Regions from separate parts of the Nocardioides sp. B129/18 genome, predicted to be linked through region 2. Evidence: predicted binding sites of a transcription regulator. Region 2 holds the regulator's gene; each other region holds the start of a gene.
What was found. The regulator LexA, encoded in region 2, represses DNA repair genes until DNA is damaged. The targets are predictions, from matches to a motif close to TCGAACANNTGTTCGA.
Positions count from the first base shown of each region.

Region 1 (5,907 bases), on a different contig from region 2:
CTCGGCCTCGAACCCGCGGTGCGTGGACGGGCGTCCGCGCCGGGTGTCGGAGGCGTCCATGAGGTCGTCGTGCACCAGCGCGCTGGCGTGCAGCAGCTCCAGGGACGCCGCGGCGCGCACGAGCGCCTGCGCGCGGGCCGGCTCGGGGTCGGGCAGCACCGCGAGGTGGCCCCAGCGGCAGAACAGCGCCCGCAGGCGCTTGCCGCCGGCCAGCAGGGCCCGCACCTCGGCGACCAGCCGCTCGGCGTCCGGCCCCAGGGGGGCGAGGCGCACGGCCTGGGCGTCGACGACCGCGTCGAGCGCCTCCTGCACGGCCGCGCGGAACGGCTCGGCGCCCACCGGGTCGTCGGCCGTCGCCGGGTGGGTGTGGCTGCCGGTGCCGGGGGAGTCGCTCACGTCGACCGAGCGTAGGCGCAGGCCCGCGCCCGTGGACGTCCGCCCCGGCGGTGACCCGCGCGAACCTAGGATCGCGGCATGACGATCGGTCGCGGACGCTCGCTGCGCGAGCTCGCGCAGGCGGGGGAGCGCTCCTTCAGCTTCGAGTTCTTCCCGCCGCGCGACGAGGCGGGCGAGGAGCGGCTGTGGGCCACGGTCCGCGCGCTGGAGCCCTACCGGCCGACGTTCGTCTCGGTCACCTACGGCGCCGGCGGCTCCAGCCGCGGCAGCACGGTGCGCATCACCGGCCGGATGGCGCGCGAGACCTCGCTGGTGCCGATGGCGCACCTCACCTGCGTCGGCCACACCCGCACCGAGCTCGAGGCGATCCTCGACGAGTACGAGGAGGCGGGCGTCCACCACGTGATGGCGCTGCGCGGCGACCCCGCCGACGGCCCCCGGGCGCCGTGGACGCCCACCGAGGGCGGGCTCTCCTACGCCGTCGAGCTCGTCGAGATGGCCGCGGCCCGCGGCACCTTCCGCATCGGCGTCGCCGCCTTCCCCGAGCGGCACCCCGCCTCGGCCTCGCTCGACCAGGACGCCGACGTGCTCGCCGCGAAGGCCCGCGCCGGCGCCGAGTTCGCCGTCACCCAGATGTTCTTCCGCGCCTCCGACTACGTCGGGCTCGTCGAGCGGGTCGCGGCGCGCGGGGTCGACCTGCCGATCCTGCCGGGCATCATGCCGATCCTGAACCTCAGCGCGATCCGGCGTCAGGGCGAGCTGATCGGCACCGAGGTGCCCCCGGAGATCGTCGCGCGCATCGCCCGGCACGAGGGCGATCCCGTCGCCATGCGGGCCGAGGGCATCGCGATCGCCGCCGAGCTCTGCGAGGAGCTCCTCGACGCCGGCGCGCCGGGGCTGCACTTCTACACGCTCAACCAGTCCCGGGCGACGCTCGAGATCTTCGAGCGCCTGCACGTGACGGTCTGACGCTCGGTCCGAGCCTCTCTCAGGCCGGCCCGATCACCTGGGAGACGAGGGCCGCCGAGAGGCCGACGGCGTGCAGGCCCGCGCCCGGGGTGGCGTGGGCGCCGGCGGCGAGCACGCCGGGCACCGGGGTCTGCGGCCCGAGGCGGCGGCGCACGGTCGTGCGGCCCTGCCACAGGACGCCGTAGGGCGAGCCGTTCCACTGCTCGACGAGGTCGCGCGGGCTGAGGTCGACGCGGTGCACGATGCGCGAGCGGACGTCGAGGCCGGCCCGGGCGAGCGCGACCGGCAGCGGCTCGGCCACGCGTCCGCGGCCGAGGATCGTCCAGGCGCGGTGGCCCTCGGGCGCCCGGCCGCCGGTGCGCACCACGAGGAGCGGATCCCCGTGCAGGACGACCTCCGGCGGCAGGTCGGGCAGCGGGTCGTCGGGCTCGTCGTCGCGCAGGGCGAGGTGGCTGATCACCGGCGGCAGCGCGGGCATGGTGCGCGCGGCCGCGTCGGCGAGGACGGGCAGGCGGCGGGGGTCGATGGCGCAGACGACGTGGTCGGCGTCGAGGTCCTGCGGCAGGTCGTCGGCGGTGACGATCGTGACGGCGACCGCGCGGCCCTCCCGCACGACGACGTCGACGGCGCGCGTGCCGAGGAGCACCTCGACGCCGCGGGTGGCCAGCCGGGCGCCGAGGCCGGCGGCCAGCGTCGGCAGGCCGCCCTCGAAGCGCCAGCCGCCGAAGGTCTGCTCCAGATAGGCCGTGAGCGCGGTCCACCCGGGCGTGGTGCGGGGGTCCTGTCCGTCGATCATCGCCGGGTAGGCGGCCAGCAGCCGAGCCCGCTTGTCGCGCAGGGCGCCCTTGATGCGGCGCTCGAGGGTCTCGCGGGAGTCGAGCCGCTCGACGGCCTCGGCCGCCAGCGCGTCCGGGGTCCACGGCACCTCGAAGTAGTGGCGTCGCAGCACCTCCCAGTCGTCGCCGCCGGCGTCGACGTAGTCCTGCCAGCCCTGGCCCAGGCCGGGCTTGAGCCCCTCCATCGCCTCCATCTGGCGGGCGCGGGAGCCGCCCTCGAGCACCAGGCGCGAGCCGTCCTCGAAGCGGTGCTCGCGCAGCACCGGCTCGGGCACGAGCTCGAGCTCCTGCTCCAGCGGTCGGCCGGTCTTGCGGAACAGGTCGCGCAGCACGGCGGGCAGCAGCACCGTCGAGACCGCGGCGTCCCAGGAGAACCCCGGTGGGCCGCCGTGCTCCTCCGCGCGCACCGGGCGGAGCGCGCCGCCGAGCTCGCGGTCGGCCTCGACGAGCGTGACGCGGTGCCCGGTCTTGGCCAGGCGGGCCGCGGAGGCCATGCCTGCCAGCCCGCCGCCGATGACGACGACCCGCGCCATCTCAGGCGCCGTCCTGGGCCGGGCCGACGTCGACCGGCGTGGCGCCGGTGAGCGCGCGCAGCTCGTCGTAGGTGGTGGAGAAGACCGCCGCCGGGTGCCCGGCCGCGGCCCACACCTCGGGGTAGGAGGCCAGCGTCGGGTCGATCCAGGTGGGCAGGGGCGCGGGGTGGGAGAAGGGGGAGACGCCGCCGATGACCTGCCCGGTGTGGGTGCGCACGGCGTCGGCGCTCGCGCGACGCAGGGCGGGCACGCCCAGGCGCGCGGCGGTGGCGACGAGGTCGACGCGGTGCGCGCCGGAGGTCAGCAGCAGCACCGGACGCCCGTCGTCCTCGAAGAGCAGGCTGTTGGCAATGGCGCCCACCGCGCAGCCCAGCGCCTGCGCCGCCAGCGCGGCGGTGTGGACGCCGTCGGGCAGGACGACGATGCGCCCGCGCCCGCCTCGGGCCCGGTGCTCCTCGCGGAAGCGCGCGATGCCGGGGTGCTCCTCGCTCATGGGGGAGACCTTAGGCTCTGGGCTGTCGCCCCCCGCAGCCGTTCGTACGGAGGACCCATGCCCAGCACCCCCGGAGCCACCGCTCCCGGCACCGCCGACGCTCCGGGCGCCCTCGCGCGCCGGCCCCGTCCGCGGTCGGTCGAGGTCGCGACGGGCCTGCTGCTGGCGCTCCTGGGCCTCGGCGCGGTCACGGTGCTGCTCACCGTCGTCCAGCGCGACGCGCTGATCCGCAACTGGGCCGAGGGCCATCGCGAGGCCCGCGAGATCGTCGCCCGCCAGGGCCTGCAGTACCTCATCGACGAGCAGCCGATCGCGATCCCGCAGTTCGTGCCCGTGGCGATCGTGCTGGCCGTCGTGGTCGCGTCCATCGTCGGCGTGCTGCTCGCGCTGTTCCGCATCGGCCTGGCCTGGGCGCGCTGGTCGCTGGCCGGGCTGATCCTGGTGGTCGCCATCTGCACCGGCGCGGGCATCCGGGTCGGCGCGCCCACGGCGTTCGAGGTGCTGCTCTGGGCCTCCCTCGTCCTCGACGTCGCCATCCTCGTGACGCTGTTCCGTCCCTCGGTGCACGCCTTCGTCGCCGCCCGCGACTGAGCCCTCCCCGGCTTCCTCCAGGAGCCCGCCCGCGCGACCCCGTGCGCGACCCGTGCGCGACCCCTTGACCGGGCTCGCGAGCTGGGGCACACTCGAACATGTCGAACAGGCGTTCGAATCCACTGCGAGGGACGAGGCGCCGACGACACCCTCGGCGGGCCGACCTCGACCCCCGGTCCGCCGAGGGAGACGCCGTCCGGCGTCGCGTCGCCCCGGGGGTCGGGGTCGAGGAGAGGTCGCCATGCACGCAGTCGCCCACCCCGATCGGGGCACCGACGCCCCGGTGCTCACGCACCCGGCCCTGCTGCCCGCCGAGACCCACGCCTACCTGGCGCGCTCCGCCGCGTCGCTGGCCGAGGCCGCCGCGCAGCCCGACGTCCCGGCCCGCTACGCCACCGCCCACGTCGCCGCGCTCCAGGCCGCGGCCGCCGTCGTCGCGGCCCGGGCGCGGCCGCAGGCCGCCCGCTCTCGCGGGCGCACCACTGCCTGGACCCTCCTCGCCCGGCTCGCACCGGAGCTGGAGGAGTGGGCCGGCCTCTTCGCCGCCGGCGCCGCCAAGCGCGCGGCCGCCGCGGCCGGCTCCCGACGCGCCGTCACCCCTCGCGAGGCCGACGACCTCCTGCGCGACGCCGAGCGGTTCCTCGCGCTCGTCGAGCAGACCCTGGGCCTCGCGCCCCGGGCCACCGCCCCGCGCGAGGGCGTCGCCACCCGGCTGCGCGCGGGCTGAGCGCCCCGCCGGGGTGCGCGGCGCCGGGTCCGCGACAGTAGGGTCGGGGCCATGCCCGGAACCACCGCAGGCGACCGTCCCTCCGAGCGCCGCCAGGCCGCGCGCACCGGCGTCGTGTGGAGCGCGCTCGAGCCGCTGCTCGCAGCCGCCACCTGCCCGCTCGGCGTGCTCGACATCGGAGGCGGCACCGGCGGACTGGCCGTCCGCATCGCCGAGGCCGGACACCGGGTCACCGTCATCGACCCCAGCCCTGACGCCCTCGCCGCGCTCGACCGGCGCGCCCGCGAGGCCGGTGTCGCGGTGGCCAGCGAGCAGGGCGACCTCGCCACGCTCGCCGGCCGCCCGGCCAGCGTCGACCTGCTGCTGTGCCACGGCGTCCTCGAGCTGGCCGGCGACGCCGCCTCCGCGCTGGCCGACCTCGCCGGCGCGCTCCGGCCCGACGGCGTCCTGAGCCTGCTCGTCGCCCAGCGCCACGCCGCCGTCATCGCCCGGGCGATGGCCGGCCACTTCCAGCAGGCCCGCGAGCTGCTCGACGGTGGCGGCCCGGTCTCCCGCGGCGGACGCCGGTTCACCGCCGAGGAGCTCGCGGGTCTCCTGCGCGACGCCGGCCTGGAGCCCCAGGGCGTCCAGGGCGTGCGGGTCTTCGCCGACCTGGTCCCCGGCTCGCTCCTCGACCTCGAGCCCGGCGCCAGCGCCGCGCTCCTCGACCTCGAGCGCGCGGTGTCCACGCGCCCGGAGTACCTGCCGCTGGCCGCCCAGCTGCACGCCCTCGGGCGCCGCTCGACCTGACCGCGGGTCGCGCGCTGCGGCGCGGGCGGCGTCCGTCGGACAAATTCCCGGGACCGCCTACCGTGGCGCGACGACCCTGCCTATCCTGGAGGGGCCCCGGTGTCGCCGGTGGCTGCTGCTGACCCGATCGACCCGGAGGCTGACGTGCCACTCTCGGAAGAGGAGCTGCGAGCGCTCGAGCAGATGGAGCGTGCCCTCACCGAGGAGGATCCGAAGTTCGTCTCGACGCTGCGCGGCACCACCGCCCGGCGCTCGGCTCGGCGTCGCGCGATCCTCGCCGGTGTGGTCTTCGTGGTCGGCATCGCCGTCCTGATGGCCGGCGTGACCACCAAGCTGTGGGCCGTCGGCGTCGTCGGCTTCGTCATCATGCTCGGCTCGGCCACCCTTGGCCTCAACGCCGTGCGCCAGGGCGGCTCCGCCGAGCCGGCCGGCCCGCGTCCGGCCTCGCGCGGCGGCTTCTCCGTCGTCGACGGCGGACGTGCCGGCCGCCCCCGCCGCACCGGCCGCGGCCCGTCGCGCGGCTCGTCCCGCTCCTCCGGCTCCTTCATGGAGCGCGTCGAGGAGCGGTGGCGT
Region 1 covers NZ_JBUZJI010000008.1:33,760-39,666, forward strand. Annotated here, with positions in the region: gene ACZDWJ_RS07910 (polyprenyl synthetase family protein) at 1-396, opposite strand, end outside; gene metF (methylenetetrahydrofolate reductase [NAD(P)H]) at 475-1,365, shown strand; gene ACZDWJ_RS07920 (phytoene desaturase family protein) at 1,385-2,734, opposite strand; gene ACZDWJ_RS07925 (YbaK/EbsC family protein) at 2,736-3,227, opposite strand; gene ACZDWJ_RS07930 (hypothetical protein) at 3,285-3,818, shown strand; gene ACZDWJ_RS07935 (SAV_6107 family HEPN domain-containing protein) at 4,060-4,545, shown strand; gene ACZDWJ_RS07940 (methyltransferase domain-containing protein) at 4,597-5,334, shown strand; gene ACZDWJ_RS07945 (DUF3040 domain-containing protein) at 5,479-5,907, shown strand, end outside.
Region 1: the regulator LexA is predicted to act here: its motif matches at 3,920-3,935, upstream of ACZDWJ_RS07935 (SAV_6107 family HEPN domain-containing protein).

Region 2 (5,907 bases):
CGCCACCTCGGCGGCGGCGGCCCGGACCGCCGGCGGCGCCACCGAGAGCAGGAGGTCGGCGACGGTGGGCTGCTCCTCCCCCGTGCCGCGCACGCCGACGAACTGCCCCATGACGCCGAGCCCGCCGGAGCGGGTCACCACGCCGGCGTGGGGTGCCAGCTCGCCGGTGACGATGCGCAGCAGGGTGGTCTTGCCCGCGCCGTTGGCGCCGACCAGTGCGACGATCGCGCCCTCGCCGACCCGGAACGAGACGTCGTCGAGCAGCACCCGCCCGTCGGGCAGCTCGTAGCGGACTCCGGAGACGTCGACGTGACCCACGAGGATCCATCCTCCCTGCCCGCGTCCGAGGAGGCGACCGCATTTCGCCCTCCGGCGTGCCGGGTCCGGAGACGGCGCGAGGGGCGGGCCGTGGGCCCGCCCCTCGTCTTCCCCGTGGCGTCGGCCGGGGTCGAGGCGGCCGACGACGTCTGAGGCGGGCCGACGGCCCGCGCTGCGCTCAGTCGAGCGGCACCTGAAGGCGCTGACCGGCGCGCACCAGGCCGCCGTCGAGGGCGTTGAGGTGCTGGAGGTGGGTGAGCATGCCGCGGACGTCACCGTCCTGCGCGTGGGCGGCGGCGATGTCCCAGAGGGTCTGCCCGGAGCGGACGACGATGACCTGGGTCGGCTCGGGGGTGCCGGGCTCCTGGGTGGCCACCGAGCCGGCCGCCAGCGCGATGCCCGTGCCGAGCACGATCAGGAGGGCGAGCACGAAGACCACCAGACGACCGCGCCGGGTCAGGCGCACCGTGCCGGAGGGCCGCGCGACCGGACGCACGGCGGGCCGAGCGGCGGAGCGGGCGGGGCGGGCGGCGGGCTGGAGGATCAGGGTGCTCATCGGGACTCCTGGGGAAGTGGGAGTGGGACGACGGATGTCTATCGGTCGGCGCCGACAGTTCCGGACGATCGCGGCCCGAGGGTCGGGATTCGCACGGATGTTCGAACTGGATCCAGAGTAGATCAGGTGTTCGATCGAACACAAGAGCGATCTCGATCACGTGTTCGACTCAGGGCCGGCCGGCCGACCCTCCGTGTCTCCCGGGCTGCGGACACGCCGAGTTCGAACAGATGTTTGAGTCCGGCGTCCGGTCTCGCTACCGTCAGGCCATGCCGACCCGCGACCGCCCCGATCCCGCCGAGAAGGCCTCCCCGACCTCGCCTGAGACCTCTCCTGAGAAGTCGTCTGCGAAGCCGCGCGGCAAGACCGTCTCCGAGCTCCCCGACGGCCCGCCGGACGCCACCGGTCTCACCCAGCGCCAGCTGAAGGTGCTCGCCACCATCAAGGAGGCCATCGAGAAGCGCGGCTTCCCCCCGAGCATGCGCGAGATCGGCCAGGCCGTCGGCCTCACCAGCACCTCCAGCGTCGCCCACCAGCTGCGCGTGCTGGAGGAGAAGGGCTTCCTGCGCCGCGACGCCAACCGGCCGCGCGCCCTCGAGGTCTTCCTGCCCGAGGTCCTCGCCGCCCGGCGCTCGATCTCCTCGGCCGACGAGAGCTCCTACGACGAGACCGGCATCGGCGACACCGTCCCCTCCGCGGCCTACGTGCCGGTGGTCGGCCGGATCGCGGCCGGCGGCCCGATCCTGGCCGAGGAGCAGGTCTCCGAGGTCTTCCCCCTGCCGCGCCAGCTCGTCGGCGAGGGCCAGCTCTTCCTGCTCGAGGTCGTCGGCGACTCCATGGTCGACGCCGCCATCTGCAGCGGCGACTTCGTCGTCGTCCGCCAGGAGCAGACGGCCGAGAACGGCCAGATCGTCGCGGCGCTCCTCGACGGGGAGGCCACGGTGAAGACCTTCCAGCGCAAGGACGGCCAGGTGTGGCTGATGCCGCACAACCCGGCCTACGACCCCATCGACGGCACCCACGCGCGGATCCTCGGCGTCGTCACCGCGGTGCTGCGCAGCCTGTGATCCTGTGAGCCACGCCACCCGCGGGCCGTCCCCGATGGCCCGCGGGTGAACGCTCGGCGACGCCTCCGCGACACCTGCCGCCCGCGCCGTCACCTCCGGAGCCCTTGCTGCGTTGAGGGCGCGTGACCCACCTCGATCTCCCCGCCGTCGGCCGCCGCGCCGTCCTGGCCTCCGCGCCCGTCGCCGTCGGCACGGCCGGCGCCGTCGGCGCCCTCGGCTCCAGCGCTGACGCCGCCACGCACCGCGTCTTCCAGCACGGCGTCGCCTCGGGCGACCCGCTCCCCGACGCCGTCGTCCTCTGGACGCGCGTGACGCCCACCGCCACCGCACTGCCCGGCAGCGGCCGCGGTCCGCGCACCGACGTCGTGTGGGAGGTCGCCACCGACCGGCGCTTCCGGCGCATCGTCAAGAAGGGCACCTTCGCGACCTCCGCGGCGCGCGATCACACCGTCAAGGTCGACGTCCGCGGCCTCGCTCCGGCCACCTGGCACTGGTACCGCTTCACGGCGGCCGGCCAGGTCAGCCGCGTGGGCCGCACCCGCACCGCGCCCGCGCACGACGCCGAGCTGCGGCACCTGCGGCTCGGGTTCACCTCCTGCGCCAACTGGCAGGCCGGCTACTTCGCCGCCTACCGCGGCCTGGCCGCGCGCGACGATCTGCACCTGATCGTCCACCTCGGCGACTACTTCTACGAGTACGGCCCCGGGCAGTACGGCTACGGCAAGGACGACGTCGACGTGCGCCCGCACGTGCCGGCGCACGAGGTGCTCAGCCTCGCCGACTACCGCCAGCGCCACGCGCAGTACAAGACCGACCGCGACCTGCAGGACCTCCACGCGGCCTACCCCTGGATCATCACCTGGGACGACCACGAGGTCGCCAACGACCAGTGGTCCGGCGGCGCGGAGAACCACACGCCCGCCACGGAGGGCTCGTGGACGCGGCGCCGCGCCCGCGCGCACCGGGCCTACGACGAGTGGATGCCGGTGCGCCTGAACGGCACCGCCGCCCTCGGCGACGGCGACCGGCTCTACCGCCGCTTCCGCTTCGGCCAGCTCGCCGAGATCAGCATGCTCGACCTGCGCTCCTACCGCTCCGAGCAGGTCGCCTCCCCCGGCCCCGGCGTCGGCGCGGTCGACGATCCCTCGCGCACCATCACCGGCGCAGCCCAGATGGCCTGGCTCAAGCAGTCGCTGGCCTCCACGGCCGTGCAGTGGAAGATCATCGGCAACCCGGTGATGATCGCGCCGGTCGACTTCGGCACGCTGCCCCGCGAGCTCGCGACCGCGCTGCACACCGCCACGGGCGTGCTGCCCACCGACGGCATCCCCTACAACGTCGACCAGTGGGACGGCTACACCGCCGACCGACGCACGGTCTTCCAGCACCTCGCCGACCATCAGACCCGCGACGTCGTCTTCATCACCGGCGACATCCACTCCGGCTGGGCGGCCGACCTGCCCAGCGACGCCTCGCTCTACCCGGCCGTCGGGGAGTCGCTGGCGGTGGAGTTCGTCGGTGCCTCGATCACCTCGAACAACCTCAAGGACATCACCGGCGCACCCCCGCGCACCGCGAGCGTCGCGGTCGAGACCGCCATCAAGGCCGCCAACCGGCACATCCAGTACCTCGACTTCGACAGCCACGGGTTCTGCGTCCTCGACGTCACCCCCGAACGCACCCAGTGCGACTGGTTCGTCATCGGGGACCGCCGGGTGCGCACCTCGCCGGCCACCTGGTCGGTGTCGTACCGGACGCTGGCCGGCAGCAACGCGCTGAGCGCCGCCGAGGGACCGGTGAACGCCTGATGTGCACCTCCTCCTCGCACCCGCGCACCGACGAGCGGCCCTTCGAGCGCGGCCTGCGCGAGATGCGCAGCGGCCGACGCACCGTGCTCAGCGGCGCGGCCGCGGCCGCCGCGGGCCTGGTCTTCACCGGCACCGCCGCGGAGGCGGCCCCCGCACCGGCCACCCGACGTCGTGCCTACGTGCTGGTGATCGACGGCTGCCGGCCCTCGGAGATCAGCGCCACGCTGACGCCGAACCTGCACGCCCTGCGCACCGGGGGGCTCAACCTGCCGCGGGCCCGCTCGCTGCCGGTGATGGAGACCATCCCGAACCACACGATGATGATGACCGGGCTGCGGCCAGACCGCACCGGCGTCCCGGCCAACAGCGTCTACGACCGGGCCGAGAAGGTCGTCCGCGATCTCGATCGCCCCACCGACCTCAAGGCCGTCACGGTCATCGAGCGGCTCCGAGCCCGCGGGTACCGCACCGCCACCGTGCTCTCCAAGGAGTACCTCTACGGCATCTTCGGCACGCGCGCCGGCCGCCGCTGGGAGCCCTCGCCGACGCTGCCGATCACCGACCACGCCCCCGACCTGTTCATCATGCAGGCGGCGCTGGCGATGGTGCAGGACTACGACCCGCACCTGATGTTCGTGAACCTCGGCGACATCGACCGCTTCGGCCACGCCGACCTCACCGGCACCACGCTGAAGGTCGCCCGCCGTCTCGCGCTGGCCGACACCGACCTCCAGGTCGGCCGGTTCGTCGACGCCCTCAAGGCCTCGGGCCAGTGGAAGGACGCCCTGGTCTGCGTGCTGGCCGACCACTCGATGGACTGGTCGCTGCCGAACCGGTTCATCAGCCTGAAGAGCGCCTTCGACGCCGACCCGCTGCTCGCGGGGAAGGTGCAGATCGCCGACAACGGCGGAGCCGACCTCTGCTACTGGACCGGCGCGGCCTCCCAGCGCAGTGCGGCGATCGCGCGGATGCGACGCCTGGCCGAGGCCACCGAGGGCGTCCTGGAGACCCACGAGCCGGCCGCGCTGCGGCTGGGCGCGGGCGCCGGCGACCTCGTCGCCTACTGCGAGGCCGGCTGGCGCTTCTCGGACCCCAGCGCCACCAGCAACCCGATCCCGGGCAACCACGGTCACCCGGCCACCGCCCCGATCCCCTTCTGGCTGGCCGGCGGCCACCCGCGGGTGCCGAAGGCGCGCACCTCCGTGGCGGCGGCGCACACCTACGACGTCGCGCCGACGGTGGCGTCGTTCTTCGACCTCTCGCTGAGCCCCTACGAGGGCGTCGCGCACCTGTAGCGGCCGTCGCCGAGGTGCCACCCCAGCCGGTCTCCCGGCTGCCGTGGCACAGGACGTCGATCTCCGGTGCATCACGGCGAGCTCTGGGCTCGAAGTCGGCTGGCGACTCCGAGCCATGCCCTCGACGCGCCATGTCCACGCAGATGAGCCGCCTGTTCCGGCCCACCCACTCCGGCGCTGAACCTGCCGAGGTGTCGGAGGGCTGGCCTAGCCTCACTGCCATGAACGACGAGGCGCCCGCGCAAGGACCGATGTCCGCCTATGAGCATAAGAGGTGGAAGGAGCTTCAAGCGCATTGGGAGAAGAAGGCGCGTGGACGAAGGGCCTTGCTGCCGCCGAAGGCCAGGGAAGCGCTCGAGTCGTCGGTCGACGCAACCAAGGCCACTGCCTCGAAGGCCGGAAGCAAGATCGCGAACGCCGCGCCGGAGCGGGTCAAGGACGCTGCCAGCGACATGCTGGATTCGGCACTGGCCCCCACCCTGCGCAACATGGTTCGACTTCTTGAGCTCCTGAATGACTGGGTCGTCGAGCTGACCGACCCTGAGAAGGTCCTGGCATATCACCGCGAGCAGGGCAAGGAGATCGAAGCACTCGAGGACCTCCGCGAGCTGGATCTCAAGGACCTCGAGAGTCTCACGGACGGGATGGTCCTGAGGTGGGCGACCCTCGGAGCAGCAGAGGGAGCAGCCCTGGGATCGCTGGCGATGATCCCTGTCCCTGTACTTGGCAGTGCCGCCGCGATCGGGCTCGACCTCATCGCCATGCAGGCGTTGACCGGCGCCATCGCCACTCGCGTCTGCTATTCGTACGGCTACGACGCCAAGGACCCCGAGATGAAGCACATGATCGACCGCATGGTCGCC
Region 2 covers NZ_JBUZJI010000005.1:91,008-96,914, reverse strand. Annotated here, with positions in the region: gene ACZDWJ_RS05470 (ABC-F family ATP-binding cassette domain-containing protein) at 1-318, opposite strand, end outside; gene ACZDWJ_RS05465 (LysM peptidoglycan-binding domain-containing protein) at 497-874, opposite strand; gene lexA (transcriptional repressor LexA) at 1,144-1,941, shown strand; gene ACZDWJ_RS05455 (alkaline phosphatase D family protein) at 2,064-3,749, shown strand; gene ACZDWJ_RS05450 (alkaline phosphatase family protein) at 3,749-5,044, shown strand; gene ACZDWJ_RS05445 (EcsC family protein) at 5,266-5,907, shown strand, end outside.

Region 3 (5,907 bases), on a different contig from region 2:
GAGGCGCTCAGCGCCTCCCGGGTGCGCGAGCTCGACGCCCTCGTGCTCACCGCCGCCGGCTCCAGCGACCCGCTCGCCAACCAGGCCGTCGCCCGCCTGGCCCGCGTGTGGGGCTCGCACCACAAGCTGCCCGTCACCGCCGCGTTCGCCTCGGCCGCCCCGCCGGCCGCCGGCGAGGCCGTGCGCGCGTTCCGGGGCGAGGGACGCCGCCACATCGCGGTCGCCTCCCTCTTCCTGGCCCCGGGCTTCCTGCCGGACCGAGCCGCCGAGCTGGCCCTCGAGGCCGGCGCCATCGCGGTGGCCGAGCCGATGGGCGCCCACCCCGTGGTGGCCCGCACCATCCTCGCCCGCTACGCCGTGGGCGCGGTCGAGCTCGTCCCGGTCTGACCGGCGCACCTGCCTGACGACACGAGGCCCGCGGATCCGCGGGCCTCGCTGCATCGGGGCTGCGTCGGGGCCCTGGCCGGGCTGCTCTCAGCGCACGAGGAGATCGAGCAGGCGGGCGGCCTCGCGCTCCGGCGCGGTGCTGACGCCGCCGTGCACCGGCCCCGGCTGAAGCACCGTGCTGCGCGGCGCCTTGAGGAACCCGAAGCGGCGGCTGAGGGTCTCCGAGGCCGCGAGCCCGGCGCGCGCGTCGCCCGCGCAGACCGCCTCGATGACGTCCATCGCGGCACAGACCCGGTCGAGGTCGAGGGAGGGCCACAGCGCCGCGAGGCGCGTGCGGTCGACGTGCCAGCCGACCTCGAGCAGATCGGTGGCATGGCAGAACACCACGACGCCGACGTTCACGAACTCCTCGCGGTCGACCCGCGGGACGCAGCGGAGGACGACGTACTGGTAGGCGTGACGCGTCATGCGGCGCCGCCGGGCAGCCACTGCCGGGTGCCGAGCCGGGCGGTGAGGAAGGCGACGTAGGCCTCTCGCAGCGCCTCGGCGCTCTCCGCGCCCGGCACCGGCACGAGCCAGGCGTCGGGGACGCGCGCGACGATCGCGCGCAGGGCGGCGTCGTCGAGGAGCGGGGTGAGCCGAGCGTCGGCCTCGGCCAGCGCGGGGATCGCGCGGCCGAGCACGTGGTCCTCGGCGCTCCACCGCTGGGCGGCGAACCGGGCCAGATCGCCCACGCCGCCGGACCAGCCGTGGTGGAAGTACAGGCTGGCGCCGTGGTCGATGACCCAGAGGTCGCCGTGCCAGACCAGCAGGTTGGGGTTGCGCCACGACCGATCGACGTTCGCGGTGAGCGCGTCGAGCCAGAGCACCGTGGCCGCCTCGGGCAGCGCACCGGCGTCGGCGTCGTGCAGGCCGTCGTAGCCGAAGGCGCCGGGCAGGAAGTCGATGCCGAGGTTGAGCCCGAGGCTCGCGGTCAGCAGGTCCTGGACCTCCTCGTCGGCCTCGTAGCGGGCGATGTCGGCCTCGAGGTCGAGCACGGCCAGGCGCGGCGTGCGCAGGCCCAGCACCTCGGCCAGACCGCTGACGATGACCTCGGCGACCAGGACCCGCACGCCCTGGCCCGCCCCGCGGAACTTGCAGACGTAGGTGCCGAGGTCGTCGGCCTCGACGATCCCGGGCAGGCTGCCGCCCTCGCGCAGCGGCGTCACATAGCGGGTGACGCCGACCTGCGTCAGCGGCTCGAGCACGACCTCAGGCATCGACGACGCTGGACCGGCTCACCAGCGGCGGCTCGGTGGACCACGGGAAGTTGATCCAGCGATCGGTGCGGCGCCAGGCGTAGTCGGGCTTCACGACCGACCACGGCTTCTCGTAGATGACCGCGGTGCGGGCCTCGGCGACGTGGCCGCTGCAGAACTGCTGGACGATCTCGAGGGTGCGGCCGGAGTCGGCGACGTCATCGGCCACCAGCACCTTCAGACCGGAGAGGTCCACCGCGGCCGGCGTCGGAGGCAGCATGATCGGGACGTCGAGGCGCTGGTCGACGCCGGTGTAGAACTCGACGTTGACCGCCGAGAGGTTCTTGACGTCGAGCGCGTAGCCCAGGCCCATGGCCAGGCCCAGTCCGCCCCGGGCGATCGCCAGGACCATGTCCGGCTCGTACCCGGAGGCGACGACCTGCTGCGCGAGGTCGCGCACCGCCGTCCCGAACAGCTCGTAGGTGAGGATCTCGCGCTCGTCGGCCACGGGGGCATTCTTCCCGGAGGCGAGGGACCGCGTCGACCCGGGTCCTGCCGACGCGGGCTCAGCGCACGATCACAGCTCGTCGGGGGCCTCGCGGTCGGCCGCGGCGAGGACCTCGCGCACGACCTGGTGGCACATGCCCGCGGGATAGCCCTTGCGCGCCAGCATGCCGACCAGCCGCCGGGTGGCGGTGAGGTCGTCGACGCGGCTCAGCGAGCGCAGCCTGCGCTCGGCGAGCGCCCGCGCCGCCTCGCGCTCGGCGTCGGGCTCGACGTCGTCGAGCACCTCGCGGACGACCTGGTCGTCGACGCCCTTGCGTCGCAGCTCCTGGCTCAGCGCGCGGCCGGCCAGGCCCCGGCTGCTGCCGGCTCCGCGGGAGGAGACCCACAGCCGGGCGAAGGCCTCGTCGTCGATGAGACCGACCTCCTCGAAGCGATCGAGGAGACGGGTGGCGACGTCGTCGGGCACGAGCTTCGCGGCGAGCTTCTCGGCGAGCTCCTTGCGGCTGCGGGCGCGGCCGGTGAGCTGGTCGAGCAGGATGGTGCGAGCCACCGACTCCGGGTCGGCGTCGGGGCCGAGGGCCGCGGCGTCCTCCGGCGGCGCCGACCGGCGAGAGCCGGACGCGGACCTGCCGGACCCCCGACGGGAGCCGGACGCTCGCGACGATCGCCGCGCAGGACGCGGAGCCTCCTGGGACTCGTCGTGCGTGTCCGGGGATGGCGTCTGCGCGGCGCGGCCCTGCGTCCAGGCCTCGACGCCGGCCGCCACGTCACCCAGCCAGGACGGCGCGGGGCGCTCGTCCTGCCAGGCGTCGCGACGGCCGGCACTGCTCACAGGCGCGACCCTCAGAAGTCGCCGACGCCGATGGGCTCGTCGGGCAGGCCCGCGAACTCGTCGTTGTCGACGGTGGCCCCGATGCCGAGCTTCTCGAGGATCTTCTTCTCCAGCTCGTTGGCGAGGTCGGGGTTGTCGCGCAGGAAGTTGCGCGCGTTCTCCTTGCCCTGGCCGAGCTGGTCGCCGTCGTAGGTGTACCAGGCGCCGGCCTTGCGGACGATGCCCGCCTCGACGCCGACGTCGATGAGGCCGCCCTCGCGGCTGATGCCCTTGCCGTACATGATGTCGAACTCGGCCTGCTTGAACGGCGGGGCGACCTTGTTCTTCACGACCTTGACGCGGGTGCGGTTGCCGACCATGTCGGTGCCGTCCTTGAGCGTCTCGATGCGGCGCACGTCGAGGCGGACCGAGGAGTAGAACTTCAGCGCGCGACCACCGGTGGTGGTCTCGGGCGAGCCGAACATGACGCCGATCTTCTCGCGCAGCTGGTTGATGAAGATCGCGGTGGTGCCGGAGTTGTTGAGGGCACCGGTCATCTTGCGCAGCGCCTGGCTCATGAGACGGGCCTGGAGGCCGACGTGGCTGTCGCCCATCTCGCCCTCGATCTCGGCGCGGGGCACCAGGGCGGCCACGGAGTCGATGACGATGAGCGAGAGCGCGCCGGAGCGGATCAGCATGTCGGCGATCTCGAGCGCCTGCTCGCCGGAGTCGGGCTGGGAGACCAGCAGCGAGTCGGTGTCGACGCCGAGCGCCTTGGCGTACTCGGGGTCGAGCGCGTGCTCGGCGTCGATGAAGGCCACCAGGCCGCCGGCGCGCTGGGCGCTGGCGACGGCGTGCAGCGCGACGGTGGTCTTTCCGGAGGACTCCGGGCCGTAGATCTCGACGACGCGGCCGCGGGGCAGGCCGCCGATGCCGAGCGCGATGTCGAGCGAGATGGCCCCGGTGGGGATGATCTCCAGCGGGGCGCGGGTGTCGTCGCCCAGCCGCATGATCGAGCCCTTGCCGAACTGCTTCTCGATGCCAGCGAGCGCCGCCTCGAGGGCCTTCTCGCGATCTCCGCCTGCCATGGTGTCTCCTCGTCGATGTGTCGGGCGGTGCCGCCCGTCGGGGTCTGTCGTGTCGTCGTGAAGGACGCTAGGTCAGACCGCCGACAGTCTCCGAGCCCCCGGATCGGATCTGGGGAGGAGGGCGTCGGCACGTCGCCTGTGGACAGAATCTAGCCCGAACACCCGTTCGAAGCGAGGCAGGACACGCCGACACGCCGAGAGGGCTCAGACGGCCCCGGTCTCCAGCGGCTGAGGCGTCTCGAGCGGCTCCAGGAGCTCCAGCCGGTTGCCGAACGGGTCGTCGACGTAGAAGCGCCGATGACCCGGCAGCTCGCCGTCGGGCACCACGGGCCGGCCGGCCTCGGCCAGCCGCGCGGCGAGCGCGTCGAGGCCGCGGACCTCGATGCCGGGATGCGCCTTGCGGGCGGGCGCGAAGTCCGCCTCGACGCCGAGGTGCACCTCGACGCCGCCGGCGCGGAACCAGCATCCGCCCCGCGCCGCGAGCACCGGCGGCTTCGGAAGCTCCTCGAAGCCGAGCAGCCCGCCCCAGAAGGCGCGGCACTCGTCCTCACCGCCGGCCGGGATGGCCAGCTGCACGTGATGGAGGCGGGCGAAGGTGGTCTGTCCCGAGGTCATCGGCCGAGGCTAGCCCGTCCGGTCAGGACGTCGGGACGAGGGGAAGCCGGACGGTGACCTGGCAGCCGGGTCCGCGGTTGACCAGGGCCACGCTGCCGCGGTGGGCCTCGACGATGCCCTGCACGATCGCGAGACCGAGCCCCGCGCCGGCGGTGCCGGCCTCCCCCGCCGGCCGGGCCTGGGCGCCGCGCCAGCCGGGCTCGAAGACCCGCGCCAGCTCGTCGTCGGGGATGCCGCCGCAGGCGTCGAGCACGTCGAGGTGGACGTCGTCGCCCTCCTCGCGGGCCCGCACCTCCACCGTGCCTCCCGGCTCGCAGTGGCGCACGGCGTTGGCGACGAGGTTGTCGAGCACCCGGGCCAGTCCCGCGGCGTCGGCCGCGACCTCCGTGCCATCGGGCACCGCGCCGCTCAGCCGCACGCCCCGCGCCGAGGCCGCGGCCTCGGCCGTCGCCAGGGCGTCGCTGACGAGGTCGGCGAGGTCGAGGTGCTCGGGCCGCGGGCGCCAGGTCCCGGCGTGGATCCGGGAGAGCTCGAAGAGGTCGTCGACCATCATCACGACGCGGTCGACCTCCGCGACGATCTGCCGGCGGTAGCGGGTGGGATCGGGCGCGAGGCCGTCGTCGATGGCCTCGGCCATCGCCCGGATCCCCGCCAGCGGGGTGCGGAGGTCGTGGGAGACCCACGCGACGACCTCCCGTCGCGCGTCCTCCAGGCGCCGCTCGCGCTCGCGGGCCTCGTCCAGGCGGGCGCGGGCCAGCTCGAGCTCCGTGGAGAGGGCGCGCAGCTCCGCCGGGGCGTCGTCGGAGACCGACGGTCGCGGCGCGAGCCCGAGGCCGACGCGGCGGACGTCCTCGCGCAGCGCCTCGGAGCGGCGGGTCGTGGTGAGGCCCAGCAGGATCGCGACGACGACCGCGACGACGCCGCCGACCAGCGCGACCGTGGTGACGACGTGGAGGTCGTGGGAGGAGAGGAACATCAGGCGCGCGATCGCCAGCACGCCGGCGAGCACGCCGCCGACCGCGACGACCGCCACCAGGGCGAGCTGCCAGCGCAGGGACCGCCGCCGCAGCAGGCGCGCCACGAGCAGGCCCAGCACGCCGACGGCCAGCGCGGCGCCGGCCGCGACGCCGACGATCTGCACCTCGTCGGGCGTCATCGGGCCCGCTCCGGCACCTGCGCGGCGGAGGGATGCCAGCGGTAGCCGACGCCCCAGACCGTGAGCAGCCGTCGCGGGCGTCGAGGATCGACCTCGACCTTCTCC
Region 3 covers NZ_JBUZJI010000026.1:31,611-37,517, reverse strand. Annotated here, with positions in the region: gene ACZDWJ_RS16325 (sirohydrochlorin chelatase) at 1-387, shown strand, start outside; gene ACZDWJ_RS16320 (DUF3037 domain-containing protein) at 475-855, opposite strand; gene ACZDWJ_RS16315 (HipA family kinase) at 852-1,646, opposite strand; gene ACZDWJ_RS16310 (phosphoribosyltransferase) at 1,639-2,133, opposite strand; gene ACZDWJ_RS16305 (regulatory protein RecX) at 2,203-2,682, opposite strand; gene recA (recombinase RecA) at 2,976-4,031, opposite strand; gene ACZDWJ_RS16295 (VOC family protein) at 4,236-4,646, opposite strand; gene ACZDWJ_RS16290 (sensor histidine kinase) at 4,669-5,802, opposite strand; gene ACZDWJ_RS16285 (response regulator transcription factor) at 5,799-5,907, opposite strand, start outside.
Region 3: the regulator LexA is predicted to act here: its motif matches at 4,186-4,201, upstream of recA (recombinase RecA).